3 regions of the Desulfoluna sp. HI9BLuna genome follow, and region 3 is predicted to be linked to each of the others. Evidence: riboswitches for the same ligand, from Rfam matches in the RefSeq annotation. Region 3 holds a riboswitch; each other region holds the start of a gene.

What was found. A riboswitch is a leader RNA that binds a small molecule or an ion and turns the genes downstream of it on or off. The one in region 3 is predicted to bind cobalamin.
Region 1: another riboswitch for cobalamin. It lies ahead of ACOYW0_RS02795 (helix-turn-helix transcriptional regulator); the one in region 3 lies ahead of ACOYW0_RS01975 (TonB-dependent receptor plug domain-containing protein).
Region 2: another riboswitch for cobalamin. It lies ahead of thiC (phosphomethylpyrimidine synthase ThiC); the one in region 3 lies ahead of ACOYW0_RS01975 (TonB-dependent receptor plug domain-containing protein).

Annotation. Positions count from the first base shown of each region.
Region 1 is NZ_CP186555.1:757,527-764,763, forward strand. It holds gene ACOYW0_RS02785 (MFS transporter) at 1-462, shown strand, start outside; gene ACOYW0_RS02790 (DeoR/GlpR family DNA-binding transcription regulator) at 853-1,617, shown strand; cobalamin riboswitch at 2,498-2,684, shown strand; gene ACOYW0_RS02795 (helix-turn-helix transcriptional regulator) at 2,911-3,900, shown strand; gene ACOYW0_RS02800 (TonB-dependent receptor) at 4,387-6,405, shown strand; gene ACOYW0_RS02805 (methyltransferase) at 6,594-7,237, shown strand, end outside.
Region 2 is NZ_CP186555.1:4,230,201-4,237,437, reverse strand. It holds gene ACOYW0_RS17155 (S24 family peptidase) at 1-663, opposite strand, end outside; gene ACOYW0_RS17150 (methyltransferase) at 813-1,811, opposite strand; gene cobT (nicotinate-nucleotide--dimethylbenzimidazole phosphoribosyltransferase) at 1,905-2,972, opposite strand; gene thiC (phosphomethylpyrimidine synthase ThiC) at 3,234-4,556, opposite strand; cobalamin riboswitch at 4,850-5,075, opposite strand; gene sstT (serine/threonine transporter SstT) at 5,603-6,856, shown strand; gene ACOYW0_RS17130 (DUF1254 domain-containing protein) at 6,973-7,237, opposite strand, start outside.
Region 3 is NZ_CP186555.1:530,455-537,691, forward strand. It holds gene ACOYW0_RS01975 (TonB-dependent receptor plug domain-containing protein) at 582-2,495, opposite strand; cobalamin riboswitch at 2,783-2,975, opposite strand; gene ACOYW0_RS01980 (methyl-accepting chemotaxis protein) at 3,893-5,890, shown strand; gene ACOYW0_RS01985 (succinylglutamate desuccinylase/aspartoacylase family protein) at 6,188-7,237, shown strand, end outside.

The DNA.
Region 1 (7,237 bases), 230 kb from region 3:
TTAGCAGATAAAACATTCAAATCACCAAGTAAGTATCTGAGGTTCTCATTCCTTCTTTCAGTTGTTGGAATGATTATATTTATAATGCTTCCGCATGAATCAATGAATGTATATATTGGGATGGTATTTACCCTTGGATTTGGGTCGATTATCTTCACACAAAGAGCGATCTTCTTTGCGCCAATGGGAGAGATAAATATTCCGGATGAAATTTCTGGATCAGCAATGGCTATTGGGAGCTTTATTGGATATGCACCTGCAATGTTCTGTTATTCGCTTTTTGGCAAAATGTTAGACAAATTCCCAGGTTACACAGGATATAGAATAGTCTTCCTTCTAATGATTGGGTTTGCTTTACTCGGATTTATTATAAGTAGTATCCTAGTAGGAATAACCAACAGAGAAAAAAAAGCCAATGATGATAAGGTTGCCAATAATGAAAAAATACTCGTGACAAATTAATCTGTTAGCCCACGGAGCTTTCCGTGGGCTTTTATTATAAATAATATCACAATTAATTACTGTTCAGTCAATTTTACACATACATTATATCCGAACCTGAAAAGCAGGTACTGAAACTACCCTTGAAAAATAATTAGCTTTCTTGGTCATAGAAGGGACAAGAAAATTTCTCGACATTAATTCTGAATATTATAGAATAATGGACAGATAAAATCTTTCTTCCCTTCAGTATCTTAATGCTGATATAGGAACCAGTTGCATGTGCTATGCTGGTATTGGTATTGTAGAAGGATCTATTACAATTCAAAGAAATGCATAAGAGGCCTATTTGGGATGATAAAACTCAAATTGCGCTAAATTTCATAGTTTAAAGAAAAATGAGGTCTTTATTTGTTAGTCGAAGAACGCAAACAAAAAATCATACAGTTATTAGAAGAAAAAGGACAGATAGAAGTCTCCTACCTGACAGAACTTTTCAATGTATCTCTGCAGACAGTCAGAAGAGATTTAGAGGCGTTAGAAAGCGACGATATCATAAAAAAAGTATATGGCGGAGCCATATTGAATAAAGCGAAAGTCAAGAGTTTTAGTCGTTCTAATAGAGAAAAGAGATCGTTAGAAGAAAAGGCCGAAATTGCAAAAATTGCGGTAAAACTTATTGAAGAAGGAGATTCAATCGCTCTAAATGACAGCACCACAAACCTTGCAATTGCAAAATTGATAACAAAAAAATTTAAAAAACTAACTGTCATATCGAATTCATTAACCATTATAAATAAATTATCGGATATTGAAGGGTTTAATGTCATTCTTGCTGGTGGGATATTGAATGTAAAAGAGCAAGCATTTTTCGGAAAAATAACCGAAAGAATATTAGATGAATTTATTATAGATAAAGCATTTATAAGTGTCAGCAGCTTCTCTCTGAAAACAGGAATTACAGACTATCCCTTGGAAGAGGTTCAGATTCAAAAAAAACTTTTAGATATTAGCCAAAAAGCAATCATTATTGCCGACAGCAGTAAGTTGGAATCGACATCTCTTATCAAAGTGAGCGATATTTCTAAAGTGGATCTTTTAGTCACCGATTCGAATATCCCCCTAAAAACCAAAAATGCATATACAAAATTTGGAATCAACTTAATCAATAAGTAATATTATTGATATCTGTACAGGAATAGAAATACCTCACGTGACCATTTGAGCAGATGTTCTTTGTAATCTAAAGGTTCGCAGTCCTTTTATTTCAACGTTTTTGGATGCTTTGGTTTCAGAATCTGCTCAGCACTATGGAAATTTTCCCGCAACGCATCAAGCCCGTATCGAAAGATACGGGAATGAATGGGTCGCACCTACACATTTCACGATATGCTTCATCCCGTCGGAGTAACAGATATAGTTGTTACCCGCCCCGCATACGGCCTACCAAGGTAAAAGGGTGTAAACGCAACATGAACAACCAGCCCCAGGCCACCTAAAAACAGCCCCACGACACTGATCTCAAAGGCAATTGCCTCCCGCTGCGTCAGAAAAAGAGGAGGGCCTTGACATTGGGCAAACGTAAAAGATAAAGCGTCCTACCAATTTCTGCCTCTTTAAACGTCGATAATCTCCCGCTCAGCATAAGGATTCCTAAGCCGAAGAGTGCATAGCTCCACCTGCCTCACCAGCCCCCCCGCCACTCCCACATAAACGAGACCACATGATGCTCACCACATATCCAAATACAAATCTTCACCTAGCCAGAACCTTTTCCGTTTGACATCCATAAACCCCTCATGTAATGACAATTCAATAAATCCAGAATAATTGTTGGCAAAGGATTATGATGCCGATTGCCTTTTTTATGTGCAGTTCATGATCAGCCGATGGGATATCCCCTCTTCGACAATGTATTCTGGCAGACATACAGGGGCCCAAGCAGATAAGAACACATTCCCTGGGAATGCCGTGATGAAGTAACCCGAACACCGTGGGCAACGCGCTGGTGACTCACCACGCAGCCGGAGGGTTTCATTTGGTTTCTTCGATATTTGCTTCGGCCCTGACTTCAGGTACTGAATAAAATCAGTATAACAAGGAATCCTGTGAAAATCAGGAACGGGCCCGCCGCTGTAACCGGGGACGAACGCTGCACACGGCCACTGCCACACTGTGACGGGAAGGCGCAGCCAGTAGGATGATCCGGGAGTCAGAAGACTTACCTGAATGGAGATGTGTCATCACTTTATGGCACCAAAGTGATGACGTTGTTGTGGTATGAAAAACGGTAACCCACACAGGCAAGATCCTGTGTGGGTTTTTTATTGCCTGAGCACATACCGGAGGTATCGGCACCCGCCAGGCAATAAAGCACGTCACACGATGTTTTGATATCACTCCTTTGCCGCCATTCAGACACCATGCGGGCTACGTTTTTAAACAAACCGTGTGTAAAGGGTGTGCTGCATGGACTCCGAATTAAGGCATCAACGTTCCGACGACATCGTTTCAGATCATATGGACCTTGAACTGAGGCGGCCCGAAAACGGTGAGAAGGGATGGACCAAAGAGATCCCCCTAAGGCCCGGGCTCTCCTTGATTCTTACCAAGGCAACCTATGCCGAAGGCGTGACCTCCCATTTCGAAATGGAGCGGTCCCCACTGCTCTTTTGCTTTGTACTCTCAGGAAGCGGCCGATCCATAGTCAACCTGGGGAAACCCAAGCCGACAATCATCCAGGCAGAAACAGGCACATGCACCGTATCCTGTTTTCCAAATTCCCAAGGGTACAGCCAATTTCCCCCTGAAAAACCCGTTCACATGCTCCACATCCAGGTCGACCCGGTCGTGTTGGGCATGTTCTCCCGGGGGGATATGGAGCAAGCCCCCGCCGATCTCCGGGCTGTTATGGAGGGGTGCCCCAAGACCCATTACCACTATGCGGGCTCCATGCCCCCTGCCATGCAAACCGCCCTTCACCAGCTTCTCAATTGCCCGTATCAGGGCCTGATCAAACGAGTCTTCCTCGAAAGCAAGGCCCTTGAGTTGATATCGCTTCAACTTGAACAGGCTGCCATTGCCAGAAACAGCATAAAAAAAACCGCTCCGCTTCGCCCTTCCGATATAGACCGTGTCCATGAGGCCATGGGCATTATCGTCGAGAATATGCAGACCCCGCCATCACTGCTGGAACTTGCCAGTCGAGTCGGGCTGAATGATTTCAAGCTCAAGCACGGGTTCAGGCAGGTCTGTGGGCAAACGGCCTTCGGCTATTTACATGAGCATCGGATGGAGAGAGCCCGCCAGCTTCTGGAAGAGGGCAACATGAATATCAAGGAGATATCGTATCAAGTTGGCTATATGGACGCGGGGCGATTCTCCGATGCCTTTAAAACCAAATTCGGCATCAGGCCGAGTATTTACCGAAGCAACACATGCTTCAGCGCCATGCCTTAAGCCTCCTCTTTTCCCGGAAGCCTGAGCCCCCTTTGCTTTGGGCCGAAGCACGGCTAAGGCAAAAATCAGGCAACAGCACACCGAGGAAGACTGCCTCCGTCAAAGCCGATTCCGTTCAAAAATCCATCCAGGTCATGCAAGAATCCGTTTCGGTCATACCACCCCCATTTCACCCCATGAACAGCGGCGCTATATTGCGGCTATACCATTACATGATGGCTTTATTTTTATCGTTTTTCACCCTTCAAAGGAGCCGGGTGCCCACTCTGATGATCCGTCATCAGCGCCTTGTGGCAACGAGGCTGCAAGGGCAACTCTGATGCGCTGAACTGCGGTTTGCCCCTTAAGTTCAGGCCCATCACTCGTAACAGATTCAGCTTTAAGGAACAGGTCATGAATAGAAACAGAGATCGATTTCCAAAGGGTTTTATGGCGTCGCTGCTCGTTGTACTGGTGGCTCTATCCCCATTATCAGCGTCTTTGGCGATGGCACAGGAGCAGAAAAAAGAATCGTCACCTTTTCGGCTTGAGCCCGTAACGGTTACGGCCCAAAAAGTAGAAGAGCATGTTCAGGATGTCCCCATGAGTCTGTCCGTCTTCACCGGCACCGACATCGAAGATTCCGGCAGCAAGGACATGAGTGATCTTGTTCGCTATGTCCCCAACCTGTTCATGAACGAATCCTCGGCGGAGAATTTATTGGTTTTAAGGGGTGTCTCCTCCTTTACAACCTCCATTTACTCTCCCACCGGGTTTTATGTGGACGGGGTCAATTTCCCGCTGCATTACATGTACAACACCGAACTGCTCGACCTTGAAAGGGCTGAGGTTTTGCGGGGCCCCCAAGGGACCCTGTACGGTCGAAACAGTGAATCCGGCGTCATCAACCTTGTGACCAGGCAGCCGGACAATGAGTTCAAGGGAAAGCTTTTCACCGAATACAGCAGCTACGACTCCTGGCGGGCCGGGATGAACGCAAGCGGACCCATTATCGAAAACACCCTCTATCTGGGCGTTGCGGCTCAAGCAAGTATCTCCGACGGCTTCATCACAAACACATGCAACGGCGATGATAAAAGCGCTGAAAAAGACCAGAAGAACGGCCGCGCCACCCTGAGGTGGACCCCCACGGATCAGTGGGACCTGTCCTTCACAGCCGATTTCATGGACACCGATGACCAGCAGAACTCCTACAGGTACCGCACAGGACCGTATGCAACGGATTATAACACCATCAGCCACAACGACGCCGATGAGTACTCCCGCCAGGAAGGCAACGGCCAGACACTGAACATGAAGTATTCCGGCGAGTCCTTCAACATGACCTCCGTCACCGGGCTACGGAACTATTCCCACAGCTACAGCACCGATATGGACTGCACCAATGACCTGGGCCCCCTCAACTGGGGGGCTTCGCCAAACAAATACAGCATCGACCATATGAGCCAGGAGGTCAGGCTGTTCTCCCCGGACAACCAAGGGCCCTTTCAATGGCTCGCGGGAATATACGGGTTCAAGGAGGAAACCGAAGTAACAAGCGAGAGAAAAGCCTGGGCCATGAAGGCCGACACCGATATCGACATCGACGGGTATGCAGGATTCGGACAGTGCACGGTCACGGTGTTGGATAAAATGCACCTGACGGCAGGCCTGAGATTTGACCATCAGCAACTGCACGGAACCATGACGGGCAAAGGCGGGGCCGGGGTCATCGATCAGGACAAAAAGCTGGATTACAATGAGTGGCTCCCGAAGTTCTCCATTGCCTATGACCTTACCGGCAATGTCATGGCGTATACCACGGCGTCCAAAGGGTACATGGTCGGCGGGTACAACTATGGCTACATGCCCAGCGATAAAGAGGCGTTCTATTATGATCCCGAATACACCTGGAACTACGAGGCAGGTATCAAGACATCGTGGCTGAATGAGCGGCTCATTGCCAACCTGGCTGCCTTTTACATCGATATCGACGACAAACAGGTGGTGGAGTGGTCCTTTGCCGCAGGCACGTCCATAAACAACGCGGCAAAGGCCCATTGCATGGGCGTGGAACTGGAAGTTCAGGCCCGCCCCCTTCCCGGCCTGGACCTGTTCTCCGGCTTTGGGTACGTCAAATCAGAGTTCGACGACTGGAAGGCCCTGCAACAGGACGGCTCTTTTTATGATTTTGACGGAAACAGCCTCCCCAATGTCCCGCAGTACACCTACAACCTGGGCGCATCCTATTTCCTTGAAAATGGATTGTTCACAAGGGCGGAACTCCTCGGCACAGGTGAGTTTTACGGAGACCCCAAAAACAACACCAAACAGGAAGCATACGAGATCGTAAACCTTCGCTTTGGGTACGAAGCCGAGAGCTGGAAGGTGGAAGTCTGGAGCAAAAACCTGCTGGATGAAGAATACGTCACGGCTCTGTTCGACAACAGCGCCATGGGCCTTGGCGAGCTGGTCCAGGATGGCGACCCCAGAACAATCGGCATTACGACCAGTTATTACTTTTAAACACCGACGTCTCTGGGCGCAAAAAGTAAGTTGCCGTTTTCAAGGCGATATTCTTGCCCTACGAACAAGCCGGGTGCCCCTCTTTTCCACCTACCGGAGCACTCGGCCCTCACGATCCCCAGGCCAGGCAAAGGCCTCGCATTTAGGCTTTCTACGTAACAATAGAGACTTACATAAGGAGCGGCATCATGCCCTATTCCCCGAAAATAGACGCAGATTTTAGCACGCTGTATGAAATAATGACGGGCCCGGTTCAATCAAAGCTTCTGTTCGTCGGCATGGAGCTGAAGGTGTTTAATCAGCTGAAGGAACCCAGATCATCCCGTGAGGTGGCTGAGGCCCTGGGAACCCACCTCGAAAATACCAGGCTCTTTTTAAATGGCCTCACAGCCATGGGCTTGGTGACAAAAAGCAACCATCTATACCAGAACACGCCTTTTACACAAACCTCCCTTGTGGAAGGGAGCCCGACATGCTTCAGCGACATGCTCAGGCAAATAGCGTCCATGCGGGAACGTGCCATTGCCGATCTCTCAGCGCTGGTCAAAAAAGGTCCTCCCCTGCCCTCAAAAGAGACAGACATGGGAGATGAAGAGGTCTGGGCCCGGTATGCCGTGTCAATGGCCAACTACCAGAGAGCCGGGGCAGCCCAACAAGCCGTTGAGATTGTCTCGGCCATTCCGGAATTTTCCTCGTTTAAAACCATGCTGGATTTGGGGGGAGGCCCCGGGATCATAGGGATAGCCCTTGTCAAAGCACACCCCACCATGAACGGAGTCATCTTTGATCAACCGGCCGTTGCCCGTATTGCTGAGCAGTTCATCAAAGAGCA
Region 2 (7,237 bases), 2.7 Mb from region 3:
TGACGCATGCATGCCCAAAAGATCCCGGGCCACCCAGACCACCTCCCCGATCACTTCAAAACCGGTCAGATCGGCCAGATAGTCCACGGCTTCGGCCTTGTTGTCGGAGAGCACACGCACGGCAGCCCCTTCCGTATAAAGTCGCTTGACCTTAATGGCGTCGCCTTCGCGAAAGGCAAAAATGCCCCCTTTAAACCGGCCATCCTCCCCTGTTCGGGAACGGTCCACCATGACGGTATCCCCGCTTAAAATCATGGGGGCCATGGAATCACCGGCCACATCAAACAGCACCAGGGACGAGGGGTTGCCCTTTTTCCGAAGCCATATTTCGCCAAAGGGACAGGTCTCAAGCACCTCGGCCGTGGTCTCAAAGGAACCGCCGCCGCCGGACAAGGTGGCACGGTACTTGGGGATGTAGACCAGGGCGTTGACCATGCCGGCGCCCTCTCCCCCGGTGTACCCGTTCAAAAGCCAGGTAATATCGCAGTCCAAGGCCTGGCAGATCCTGAAAATGGCATCAATGGTGGGGGATGTGCCGCTTTTCCATGATTCAAAGGCACCGGTCAGGCCCACGGTGCGATCCAGCTCACCCAGGCGCCCGCCCCACTCCCGCGCAACCAGTTCCTCCAGATTATGGAGAAACACGTCTCTGTTCCACTTCATAATCCCACTCTTTCACCGCCCGGGGCGCCCTTGCACCCCGCCGGTCCAAGGACCATTGTCGACGCACGGCCCCGGGGCTTCCCAAAGCCTGCACGTGTGACGTAAGAATGCCCGAATCATAGCCAGAGGATGACGGGTTGTAAAGGGTTTCAGGGCTCACATTTTCGTGCCAGAACAGCGCAGGATCCCGACGGCAGGGCAAGGTCCCCGGCAAAAACAAGCCCGGCCGCCTCGACCATGGCCCGCATCTCGCCGGTGGTGTACACTTTCCCGTTGTAGGTGTTCAGCATCATGTGAAGGTCGTACATGCCTCCTGCCTCGCCCCGGTCCCGGTAAAAATCATGGACCACCAGGGTGCCGCCCTGGGCCAGAAGCCCGGCAGCACGCCGCACGATCCCCAGGGTCTCCTCGTCCCCCTGGCAGTGCACCAGGTTGGAGAGCAGAAGAAGATCGGCCCCTTCACAGGCGGCCAGGTCCCAGCTCTCATCCAGCAGGTTGACGCAGGAAAGGGTCACTCGGTCAAAGGCGGAATGGCTCGCCTTGGTCTCGCCAAAAATCCCCACCACATCATCCAGGTCGGCAAGGGAGCCTCTCCAGCCTGGGTGCCGTTCCAAAAAGGCAAGACTGTAAGCCCCGGAGCCAAAACCCAGCTCCACAAAAAGGCCCTGCTCGTTGTCCGGCCTCACCACCTGCCAGAGCTCAGCCGCCCGGATGCGGGCTGCCTCATCCATGGCCTCGATGTACTGGGCCAGGTCTTTTTTGTACTCTGCCTCGCTCTTCTCCGATGCGGCGTAGATACGTTCGCCTTGCTCCAGGGTCTTTCCCAGGAGAGCCCAGGAGTCGTAGAGCCGTTTTTCAAAGGCCAGGGTACCGGCCATGGGATGGGGCGCATCTGCCCCGAAGAAAAGCGCCCCTTCCTCGGAGACCCTGATCCCCCGCGGGGTCTCTTCCAGAAGCCCCAATACACACAAGGCCGCAAGGGCACGGGCCCCCAAGGATGGGTCCCACCCCACCTTGCGGCAGAGTTCCTCTGCCGTCACAGGTTCAGCGCCCACGATCTCGAACACCCCGGCGTCAAAGGCTGCCTCAAGCAACCGATACTGGCGATACCCCGTGAGCACGTTTTTGAACTTCAAATACGGTGTCATCTCACCCATCCATTCTCCAAAAATCACATACAAAAATACCCCTGCATGGCGTCATGCAGGGGCATCGTATCACAACCGGTTACAAAAATAACATTACCCTTTGGTGTGGGGATCCTTGATGGCCACCTCGTCGAAGGTAAGCACATCGGCCAGGATGCGGGTGGAGGCGTCCAGGAGCTCCATGGTCAGGGCCGCCCCTGTGCCCTCGCCCAGGCGAAAGCCCAGGTCCAGGAGGGGATCCACGCCCAGGTGATCATGCATGAAGGTGTGCCCCACCTCCACCGAACGATGGCTGGCAAAGAGGTACTCCTTGGCCGTGGGGGCCAGATCCCCTGCAATCAGGGCCCCTGCCGTGGAGATGAACCCGTCGCACACCACCGGGACGCCGTGGGCCGCAGCCCCCAGGACAAGCCCTGCCAGGGCGCCGATTTCGTAGCCGCCCACCTTGGCCAACACATCCACGGGATCCTTGGGGTCGGGCTTGTTCACCTCGATCCCTTTTTTGATCACGTCGATTTTGCGCTGAAGGGCCTCATCGTTGATGCCCGTGCCCCGCCCGGTAAGGTCTTCCACCTTTTCCCCGGAGAGCACGGCGATAATGGCCGTGGAGGGGGTGGTGTTGCCGATCCCCATGTCCCCGGTGCCGAGCATGTCCAGCCCGCCTTCGGCCACGAGTTCGTTCACAATCTCAATGCCGGCCTCAATGGCTGCCACAGCCTGCTCGCGGGTCATGGCAGGCCCTTTGGTAAAGTTCTCGGTGCCCCTGGCCACCTTTTTATGGATGATGGGAAGAGACGGATCAAAATCGGCCTTGACGCCGATGTCGGCCGCCAGGGACTCGGCCCCGGCGTGCTTGGCCAGCACGTTGATGGAGGCGCCCTTGATCACGAAGTTGTGGACCATCTGCTCGGTGACCTCCTGGGGAAACAGGCTCACACCCTCCTCCACCACGCCGTGGTCTCCGGCACAGGTCACCACCACCTTCTTTTCGAGCTTCACATCGATTTTACCGGCAATGGCTGCAAGGCGGGCGGACAGGGGTTCCAGCACCCCAAGACTCCCCTGGGGCCGCGCCTGGTCGGCCAGGCGGGCAAGGGCAAGCGTCTCAATCCCGCGATCGATCCCCACAATGGAACCGATGGTCTTTTCGAGCAATGTCATTCAGAACCCCTCCTCAATCAATCCAGTCAAAACATGCGCCCCCATGATGCCAGTGGTTGGAGACATGGCACCATGGGGACCAAAATGGTCGTTCGTAACAAATCGTCTTTGTAACGATTCAACTTGCCTCCGGCAGGACCACCGGAGGCATTGTAAGCTGAATGGCTACACGTCAATAACCCGTACCGTTGATCACGGGCACAGCCCGTCAGCGAATGCGACAACCCGAGGTACGAGGGTTGGAGCATTCGCGAACCTGGGTTACCCCTTGTAGATCTTGTCGCCTTTGATGTCGGGCTGGAAAACCTCCATCCCTTTTTTCATGGCGCAGAAGTCACCGCACATGGTGCAGGTGTCTTCCTGCTCGGGGGTGCGCTCTGCACGGATGGACTTGGCCACCTCCGGGAAAAGGAGGTGTTTTTCCAGATCGTCCCAGCGCATCTCGCGACGGGCCATGGCAGCCAGCTTCTCGGTTTCGCGGCGGTTGGGGTACTTGGCGATATCTCCGATGCGGGTGGCAAGGCGGGTGGCGCGCACGCCCTCACGCACATCCTGAACCGTGGGCAGGGCCAGGTGCTCGGCGGGGGTGATGTAGCAGATAAGGTCTGCGCCGAAACGGGCGGAGCTGGCCGCGCCAATGGCCGCAGTGATGTGATCGTACCCGGCGCCGGTGTCGCAGGGGATGGGGCCGAGGACGTAGTAGGGGGCGTTGCCGCTCATACGCTTTTCAAGCATGATGTTGCCCTCGATCTCATCCAGGGGCACATGGCCGGGGCCTTCCACCATCATCTGGCAGCCCATCTCGCGACCTAGCTCGGCCAGCTCGCAGTTGATGATCATCTCGGCCATCTGGGCGCGGTCGTGGCTGTCGTGGATGGCACCTGCACGGATTCCGTTGCCAAGGGAAAGCACGGCGTCGTATTTTTTCATGAGGGCACAGACGCGGTCGAACTGCTCGTAAAGGGGGTTTTCACGCTTGGTGGCGTCCATCCAGGCCACCATGAAGGTGCCGCCCTTGGAGGCAAGACCGCCATACCGGAATCCCTGGGCGCGGAGGCGCTCAATGGTGTACTGGTTGATGCCGCAGTGGATGGCCATGAAGGAGAGGCCGTCGTCGAGCTGCTGCTCAATGAGATCGAAAAGGTATTCGGGGTCGAGCTTGGAGGGATCCTGATACTTGCGCCCGGTCTCCTTGAAGGCCTGATAAAGGGGCACGTTGCCCAGGGGAAGGTTGGTGGCTGCCAGCACCTCGCGGCGGACAAGGTCCAGGTCCCCCCCGGCGGAGAGTTCCATGAGGGTATCGGCGCCCTCTTCCTCTGCGGCCAGGGCTTTTTCGATCTCGCTCTTGATGTCGCAGATATCGGAGCTGGTCCCGATGGAGGCGTTTACCTTGGTACGGAGGCCGGTACCGATGCCCACGGCAGGGCCTTTGTGCTTGGGGTTGTTGGGGATAACGATCTCCCCTTTGGCCACCAGGTCACGGATGACCTCGGGGGCATGCCCCTCTTTTTCGGCAACCTGCTGCATCTGGGGGGAAACCACGCCCTCCCGGGCCAATTCAATCTGGGTCTTGTCTACAGCCATTGTATCTCTTCTCCTTACAAGCATATCGGCGGGCTCATAAATATAAAGTACCGCCACCATGATTCGTTCGGCCACCGACTCCGACGGCGCCCCGGCTCCACCCGGGAGATCACCCGATGCCGCCATGAAATCCGTCTGTCGAAAGAAAGCAAGGAGTACAAACAGACAGCGCCGGAATTTCATGATCATTCCCACCAGCACCAACCCGTGCCGGTGAAACGCACCGATTTCAGGCAATAAAAAAAGGGCTCTGAGGTACATAGATATACCTCAGAGCCCTTTGCCATCGAACTCGGTCACGTGAGTCTCATGCACGTCTTCTGACTTCCGGGGTAAGAGCTCCCGACGCGCCTTCCCGCCCCCCTTCAGGAGAGGCAGTGACCGCTGGCATCTCTTCACATGATGAGGAGAAACCAACCTGCGCCGGGCCACCCGGTTACAGCGGCGGGACCGTCACGGATTTTCACCGTAGTTCCGTTTGCATGACACCGTATGACAAATTGAATGTGTACCCTGTTACCGGGTACTGTCCATCCTCTACACGAAACCGGCAAAGGGCGTCAAGGGGAAAAAACTCCGACGACAAGGGTAGCGAAAAGCACCTTGAAGGCGGCGTGAGGATGCGCTTTGCCCATCAGGGCCTTAAAAAAGCATTCGTCCAAAGAGAACGTTTAAGAAACATTATCTAAGATTTCAGATAGTTGGCAAGACTGTTTTTACGCATTCTTTCACTTTATTCGAGCACCTTAAATGTACCGGCTGTTTCAGGGCATACCAATAGGCATCCCAAATTTTACGACTCCCCCAAAAGGGATTCCAATCTCGCCGCCCCATGTTCCTTCACAACTCCATTTGGCCTTTATTTTACAATGTTGAAGCTCCTCCTACCTACATTTCGGCCTCAGATTCATGAATGCGTAAAAACATAACGCCCTCGTTACGAATAAGCCTATATGGAAATAAAATATTGACATATAAGCGATATTTCCCCTATGAAATGGTGATAGTGGAATTAAGGAATATTTAACCAACTTTGGGGGAAATTCATGAATCAAGTGACAGGGATTTTTAAAAAAATCGCTTCGGGAAGCCTGGTACTGCAGATTGTGATCGGGATCATTGCAGGTGTCATCCTTGCTCAGGTATCACCGGATACGGCAAACTCCGCAGGCCTGTTCGGCAGCTTGTTCGTCAAAGCGCTTAAAGCCGTTGCACCCATCCTCGTTTTTGTCATCGTCGCCTCTTCCATTGCCAACCAGAAGCGCGGCACCCACACCAACATGCGCTCCATCATCGGCCTCTACCTGGTGGGAACCTTTATGGCGGCACTCGTAGCCGTCACCTTGAGTTTTCTCTTCCCCACCAACATGACCCTGGTGGCCACAGACACAGCAGCCACACCGCCCAACGGTATCGGGGAGGTTCTCAACACCCTTCTCTTCAAAATCGTGGACAACCCCATCAACGCCCTGGCTACGGGGAACTTCATCGGCATCCTTGCCTGGGCCATTGCCCTGGGCATCGCCTTCCAGCATACGGGTGAAGCAACCAAGACTTTCCTGCACGACGTCTCCAACGGCGTCTCCAGCATCGTCAAGCTGGTTATCCGGTTTGCCCCCCTGGGCATCTTTGGCCTGGTCTCACAGACCATCGCCACCACCGGCTTTGAAGCCCTTTCCGGCTACACCCACCTGCTTCAGGTTCTTTTGGGTGCCATGCTCATCATCGCACTCATCGTCAACCCGGCCATCGTCTTCTTCATGACCCGGCGCAACCCCTACCCTCTCGTGTTCACCTGCCTGCGTGAGAGCGGCGTCACCGCCTTCTTCACCCGCAGCTCCGCGGCCAACATCCCCGTGAACATGGACCTGTGCAAGCGCCTCGACCTCAACGAAGACACCTACTCCGTCTCCATTCCGCTGGGTGCCACCGTCAACATGGCCGGCGCCGCCATCACCATCACCGTGATGACCCTGGCTGCCGTCCACACCCTGAACATTCAGGTCGACATGGCAACGGCGCTTCTGCTGAGCATCATCGCCTCCGTCTCCGCCTGCGGGGCCTCCGGTGTGGCCGGTGGCTCGCTCCTCCTGATCCCCCTTGCCTGCAGCCTCTTCGGTGTTCCCAATGAGATCTCCATGCAGGTCGTGGCCGCCGGTTTCATCATCGGCGTCATCCAAGACTCCGCCGAAACCGCGCTGAACAGCTCCACCGACGTGCTGTTTACTGCTGCAGCGGATCTTAACGCCCGAAGCACCGCCGCAACTGAAACCGAAACCGAAACGGTTGCAGCCGCATAAGCTTCCGCGCTTAAAGAGACAACACAAAGGGCCCCATGGGAATCGTTCCCATGGGGCCCTTTTTATTGACGACTCATTTTTGATCGGACCCGACTCAGCGGGGCACCAGGGGACCGTTACAGGCTCGACGACTCAACCAGTTCAGGATCTCCGGGCTTCCAGGTTTTGTCGTAAAACGACTCCAGGGGGCCGTAGAGACGCAAAATCGTGTTCCACCCCTTGCCCGGCACGGTCTGGATCCAATTATTCTCCTGGCCTTTGGGTGGCTTCGGGCTGAAGTAGATATCGTATGATCCGTCCTTGCGCGGCTTCAGGCCTTTCCGAAGATTGTCGATGCCGGGAAAACGCTGGTCGGTCTGCAGCATGGCGCGGGTCTGGTTG
Region 3 (7,237 bases):
CAGGACTCCCCCAAATCCGGCCCATCAAACGAAAAAAATCACAAAAACCCGTTTCAAGACGAGGGAAATATATCTACTTCCGCCCACAGAGTCAATCGCCCTTTCCCCACACGGGAACGCCCAAGATAAAAAGGATAATAAATTGATTATATGACATATACTCACAGCACACCATTTTTCCCAACCCACACCGCCACCCCCTGTCAATTCTTGACAAAAATTATCAAGAATTACTCACATTGACTGTGTGCCCCCCATGATCACAGCAAGCCCCTGCCCATCCCCCTGAAAAAAGCAGGGCATTCCGCCCAGCCCAATCAGGGCACAACAGCCCCATGGCTTGTTGCATAAAGGGGCCTGTTACATACAGGAACGTCCTCAACATCTTGATGGTTGGAAGGCGATTCTCCGGTTCGGAAAGGGACTGGGGAGGAAGGAGCAGCTTTGAGGTGGCCCCCCGCGGCGGGAACGGCGCGGGGGGCCAGTGAATCGAAAAGGCTAACCCGGATATGTCATGGACCGAGTAAACCCATATTCAAGTTATCCTTTTGAAACGATTATTGTTTCATGAACTACCCGGATTAAAAGATCAACTCATACCCGAGCTTGTAGGTGCGGCCCAGGTCGTAGTATTCGTAGTGCTTTGACTTGTCGGGGGTGTTGTCCCCCCAGGTCACCACGGTGTCGTCGAACATGTTGTCCACGCCAAAAGTGAGGTACCCCTTCCAGCAGGCCAGCTTTCCGGCAAAATGAACCGGGTTGTAGCTGGGGAGATTTCTCTCCCGCTCCCGCAAGATATCCACGGCAAGGTTGAGGACCAGCGGTTCGGTGACATAGGACACCCCCACCGAGGTCTGGAATTCAGGGGCGGCCTGGTACTCTTCCCCATCGGTGTCTTCGGCCGTGGTATCGGCCAGGTAACCGGCCACATCCAGGGAGACGGCGTCCAGGAACGAGGCCTGGTTCACAAAGGGGTAAAAGGAGGTCTCCCACTCAACCCCCGTGGACTCGTAGTCGCCTGCGTTGAACTTGGTGGTTACCTTATCCACGGTTATGGACTCGATCTTGTCTTCGAAGGTCATATAAAAACACGCCAGGCGAACCCTCATGTAGTCGTTGTCGTACTTGATCCCGCCCTCGTAGGTCCAGCCGCTCTCGGGGTCGAGATCCGGGTTGCCCGTGAGGGCATCGCCCTTGTAGTACAGGTCGTTGAAGGTAGGTGCCTTGAATGCCTTTCCGGCGTTGGCAAAAAGGTTCAGGCCGGAGGAGACCCGGTAGGTGACCCCGGCAGAAGGCAGGAAGATGTCGTAGTCCTTGTTGTCACCGTTTCCATCGTAGATCAGCTGTTCACGAAACCCCAGCACCACGGTGAGGGAATCGGCAAAGGTCTTTTTCGTCTGCACAAAGGCTGAAATATCGTCCCGGTGGTGCCTGCCGTATTTTTCGCTGTAATCGGCACCCCGGTAGACATAGTCTCCTCCGGCGGTCAGCTCCACCCCGGCCAAGGTGGTCCGGTAATCCCCCTGCACCCCGTAGTTGTAGTTCTTGTTGCACTCATCGGTGAGCCCTTTACTGGTCAGCTCCTCGCGGTCCAGCTGGTCCAGATAGCCGAAGGCCTTGAGCCTGACGTGCTCTTTTTCAAATCGGATGTCGGCAAAGTGCTTGGCGTGCTCCTGCTCCGTTTCCTTATCCACACCGCCCGCATTTTTGTTTTTGGTGTACCCGGTGGTGCTGAGGCTTCCCAGGTAGTCGACGTAGAGGCCATCTGCCAGGGTGGCGTTGAGGTTGAGGCCGCCGCTATCCACAGCGTCCCGCGAGTAAAAATAATTATCGGAGGGGTCATCCGGGTAGGTGGTCTGGGAAATCTTGTCCACCGCGTCCAGGTGAGCGTAAGAGACCCCGACGTTCACACGGGGGCTGCTGAGCTCTGCGCTTGCCGTGCGATGCCCGTGGGAGCCTGCCTCCACGGACACGGATGCCTGGGTGGCCTTGGCGTTCTTGTTGGTGATGATGTTGACCACGCTGGCAAGGGCGTCGGCCCCGTATAAGGTGGAAGCCGCCCCTTTCATCACCTCCACCCGCTCGATCTGCTCCAGGGGGATCATGTCCAGGTCGTACCCCTGGCCGGCGGCACCCTGAACAGGGCAGCCGTTGACCAGGATCAGGGTGCCCTTGGAAATTCCCCGGGCCGTGATCTCACTGTTCATGCCGCCGAAGGAGACCCCCTGGGGCCCGAAGGACTTGTAGGAGAAGCCTCCTTTTCGCCTCAGGGCCTGGGCCAGGTTATTGGCTCCTGTCTCCATGAGCTCTTCCGATGAGTACATGGTGACAAACCGGGAGCTCTCTTTTTCCCCGGTGGGAAAGCGTTCTGCCGTGACCACGACTTCCCCCAAGGCGTCAGCGCCCTTTGCTGCTGAGGGCGCAACCCCCGCAGAGCATAAAAAAATGGCCGCCACACCCGTACAGGCCAGGTGTTTCACATGACGTTTCAGCATACCTCGTTCCTCACATTCTTTGATGATTAAATCAGCAGGCATGGAGAAAAGAGGCGTGCGTTTCCATCCGGTCCCCATGCATGCCCGGGAAAAGGGCGGCTCGCCCCATTCCCCAAACACCCGTAGCCAGAAAAGCCCGGCCACGGAAAAGCCACATACCGTGCGGGTCTTTTTCCCCCCGGCGCCGCCTGCGCCGGAGAACAAAAAAACCCACACAGATCAAAGCCTGTGTGGGATACCGTTTTCATTCCACAATGCACGTTTCCACCCTTATCCACGAGTGAAAAATCTACCCAGCTATTCAGGTAAGTCTTCTGACTTCCGGATCGATCTACTGGCCGCGCCTTCCCGTTGAGATTCAACAGTGGCGTTGATGCGGCGTTCGTCCCCGGTTACAGCGGCGGGCCCGTTCCTGATTTGCACAGGATTCCTTGTTATGCAGGCCACTGATCGGCCGGCACCTGAATATTATGTCCGAAATGGCCAGGGCCATTTCTAAAGAATGGGAGGAAAAGTATCCTACCGTCAGCGAGATGTCAACGCATTCGTGCCGTGCCAAGGAAAACAGGCCATGGCAGGCCCGTGATGAAAAGCCTCCCCCACGGCCTGCAACCGGCAATAGCCCGGTTCGCCCGAAGTGTGAGAAAATCAAACAGCAAACGCTGATTTACATTTTGCATTTTCAAAAAATGCTAACATTTTTATTGTGGCTATCCAAAATCATATATCATCCTTTTGGATGATTGCTTTCTCATGCAATATCCGGGGTAAGTTCTCCCCCCTCCTGCGGAGCCACGGTGAACCCCTCCGAGGCCCGAGAAAGTTCACCCGCACCTATCCCCCCGAAAAAAAACCAGAAATACACGCGACACAATCGCATTTGCCAATGTTACTTTTCAAGGAGTAGGAATATTGTCCGAGTCAAATCCTCACTTTTTTACTTTTTTCTGATTGACTGTCAGCACAAGTTGGGCTATTAGCTCTCGTGATTTTTATAAGATATTTCATAAAACATCATAACCCCTACGAAAGGACACAACACCCCCTGGCCGGGAATCTGGAAAAAAGATCGACGCACAGACAGGCAACCGCCTGCCTGCCATGTTCCCACACGCCTGCCCATTGACTCTTCACGACTCATCAACCAACCCTGAGAATCAAAAACCACCTCACCGCACCCCCTGAAGGGTTCCGCGCCTTTTCTTCGGATACGTGTGTCCCGGTTTTTCAACCCGTTGACAGCTTTTCACTAAAATACGTTGGACACCTTCCTGTCTTAAGCCATGGCATCGGCACGCTTTTCGACAGCCACCTCGATCTGCGGACTTGTGCGCGAAGTGTGGAGCCACACGTTTTTTTTGATCTTCGAAGCACCTCTTGATTAGGAGAATACCCCCATGAACACCCTGAAAACCATGACTCTTCAATCCAAGCTCATCCTGGGATTTACCACGGTACTGGGCCTGCTGGCCGCCACCACTCTGCTGGGAATCGTCACATTGAACAATGCATCCAACGGTTTTACGGAGTACCGGGAAATGGCCCGCAACGCCAACCTTTCCGGCCAGATTCAGGCCAATATGCTCATGACGCGGATGAACGTCAAAGAGTTCCTTATCTCTGGGAACGAGACCAACCGGGAAGAGTTCCTGGGGTACTATGAGAAGATGGATGATTTGCTGAAACGGGCAACCGGGAACATCAACCACCCTGACCGTGCCGCAAGAATCCGGGAGATCGACGCTTCCGTTAGCCGCTACAACGAAGCCTTCACCAAGGTGGTGAACCTTCAAAAGCAAGAAGAACAAATCATCGGAGACGTCCTGAACCCCAGGGGCAAGGCCATGGAAACCCTGCTCGCAGAGCTCCTGGAGTCGGCCAACCGGGAACGCGACACCGAAGTGACCTATGGAGCGGGGGTTGCCATGGAACACATGCTCATCGGCCGGGTTCACAGGACCGCCTTTTTCGTCAGCAATGCCCGGTCCGATGCCGACCGGGTGGCCTCCGAATTCGATTTGATGCAAGAGGCCCTGGACCACCTTGCAAAGACAGAGGCCCACACCACGGCTCTTTCCAACATCCAAAAAGAGAAAGACCTTTACCTGCAAGGTTTTGCCCAGGCCCTTTCCCTTCGAAACACCCGCAACCAGGTCATTGAGGGCACCCTGGACCGTATCGGCCCCGAAGTGGCAGACCTTATCGATGAAATTAAACTCGACATCAAGGGGGTCCAGGATCAGATCGGCCCCCGCCTGAAGGCATCCAACCACCGGGGGATCGTCCTGATCATCGTCATGAGCGCAGGGGCCCTGCTCATAGGCGTTCTCGTTGTCATCGGCCTGACCCGCAGCGTCTTGAGGCAGCTGGGCTGCGACCCCGCAGAAATCGCGAAGGTGGCCCGCAACATTTCCGGAGGCAACTTCCTCATCACCTTCACCTACGACAGGAACAACGAGCTCCACGGCGTTTACAAAGACATGGAAACCATGGCCATCAAACTCCGGGAAACCTTCTCCAATATCCGGTCCGGGGTACACACCCTCACCTCCGCCACCGAAGAACTCGGCACCGTGTCGACCCAGATGGTATCCGGCTCGGCCGAGACCTCCGGCAAATCCAACGCCGTGGCCGCAGCAGCAGAGAAAATGAGTGCCAACATGAACTCGGTTTCCGCTGCAACAGAGCAGTCCGCCACAAACATCAACATGGTGGCCGCCGCCCTGGAAGAAATGACCACCACCATCAATGAAATCGGCAGCAACACGGCCACGGCCCGAGGAATCAACGACGACGCGGTTGTCCTCTCCCGCAGGGCTTCCACCAAGGTCGATGCCCTGGGACAATCGGCCCATGAAATCGGCCAGGTCACCGAAGCCATCAAGGAGATCTCCGAGCAGACCAACCTCCTTGCATTAAACGCAACCATCGAGGCCGCACGGGCCGGTGAAGCGGGCAAAGGCTTTGCCGTGGTGGCAGGAGAGATCAAGGAGCTGGCGGTACAGACCTCCGAGGCAACCCACAAGATCAAGACCCGCATCGACGGGATCCAGGGCGCAACCAGTGACGCCATCGTAGAGATCCAGGGCATCTCCGATGTCATCACCAAGTTGAATGAACTGGTTACCACCATTGCCTCGGCCATTGAGGAGCAGTCGGTCACAAGCAAGGAGATCGCCGATAACATTGCCCAGGCCTCCAAAGGAAACCAGGACATCACAGAGAGCATCGCCCATAGCGCTGTTGTGGCAGGCGACATCACCCATGACATCAACCAGGTCGACCACGCCGCAGGTGTGATGTCAACCAACAGCACCCAGATCGGCGACAACGTTGAAAAGCTGAAAAACCTTTCCGATCAGCTCAAGCAGATGGTGGACGTGGTCAAGTTCTGATAGCGGCAAAAAAAACGAAACGGGAAGACAAGGCCATGCCCCCTCCCCGTTTCGTCAACCCCCAGCCCTCAAAAGCAACATCCCGAAAAAGAATAGACACTTCCGACAGAAACAGGGTACAAAAGGAAAAGTTGCCGGGCCTGCCGTGTTTGCTTGCACGACACACGCACGACGGACCCGCCGTCACCCCCTCAAACATGCCCATGTGACAAGCCCCCCTACCCGCCTGCCAAAATCGACGGGATCGGCTCCACAGCCGCCATACATGACGCAACACCTGAAGGACCAAGGAGGATTATGAAAACCCACCGGCTGCTTTTCCTGATTCTGTGCCTTGCCTTTCCGGCCTTTGCCACGGAAACCATCACCGACAAAAGCGAGGCTGAGCCCCCCGCAGCGCCCCCCCCTGCCCATGAGACAAAGCCCATCAAGGAGACCTTCGGGGCCCCCACGACAAAGCCTTTCAAGATCATTGGCGAGACCGTCGAACCCGGCACCATGAAAACCCTGAAATGGTTCTCTGTCCAGGCGCCGGGCGGGGTGACGGTGGGAACCCCGGTCATCGTCATCAACGGAGCGAAACCGGGCCCTGTCCTGGCGCTGACCGCCGCCATCCACGGAGACGAGCTCAACGGCATCGAAATGATCCGCCAGGTGGTGCACAACATCGACCCCAAAAAGCTCAACGGGGTGGTGGTGGGAATGCCCATCGTCAACCTCGAAGGATTCTGGAGGCGGGATCGCTACATCGGCGACCGAAGGGACCTCAACCGCTACTTTCCCGGCAACCCCGAGGGCTCCTACCCCAGCCGGGTTGCCCATGCTCTGTTCACGGACATCATCGACAAATGCGACATGCTCATCGACATCCACACCGGCTCGTTTTTCCGGGAAAACCTGCCCCAGCTCCGCGTGGACCTCTCCATGGACCAGGTGGCCGACCTCGCCAAAGGGTTCGGCGACCTGACCGCTCTTCAGAGTACCGCCCCGGAAGGGAGCCTGAGAGGCGCGGCCACCGCCTCGGGCATCCCGGCGGTGGTCATGGAGATCGGCGGCCCCTTGAGCCTGGAGCCCGACAAGGTGGCTACCGGGGTCAAGAGCATCCAATCCTTCCTGAAAAACATGGGCATGGTGGATAAATTCACATTCCTCCCCTCCCCCCAGCCCGTTTTTTACGGCAGCCAGTGGGTACGCGCCGAAGCCGGTGGGATCCTCATGAACAAGGTCAAGCTCGGGGCATCGGTCAAAAAAGGGGACCTGCTGGCAGAAATCATCGACCCGGTCACCAACGTGGTCCACCAGACCCTCTCCCCCCTTGACGGCACCATCCTGGGACGCGCCCAGAAC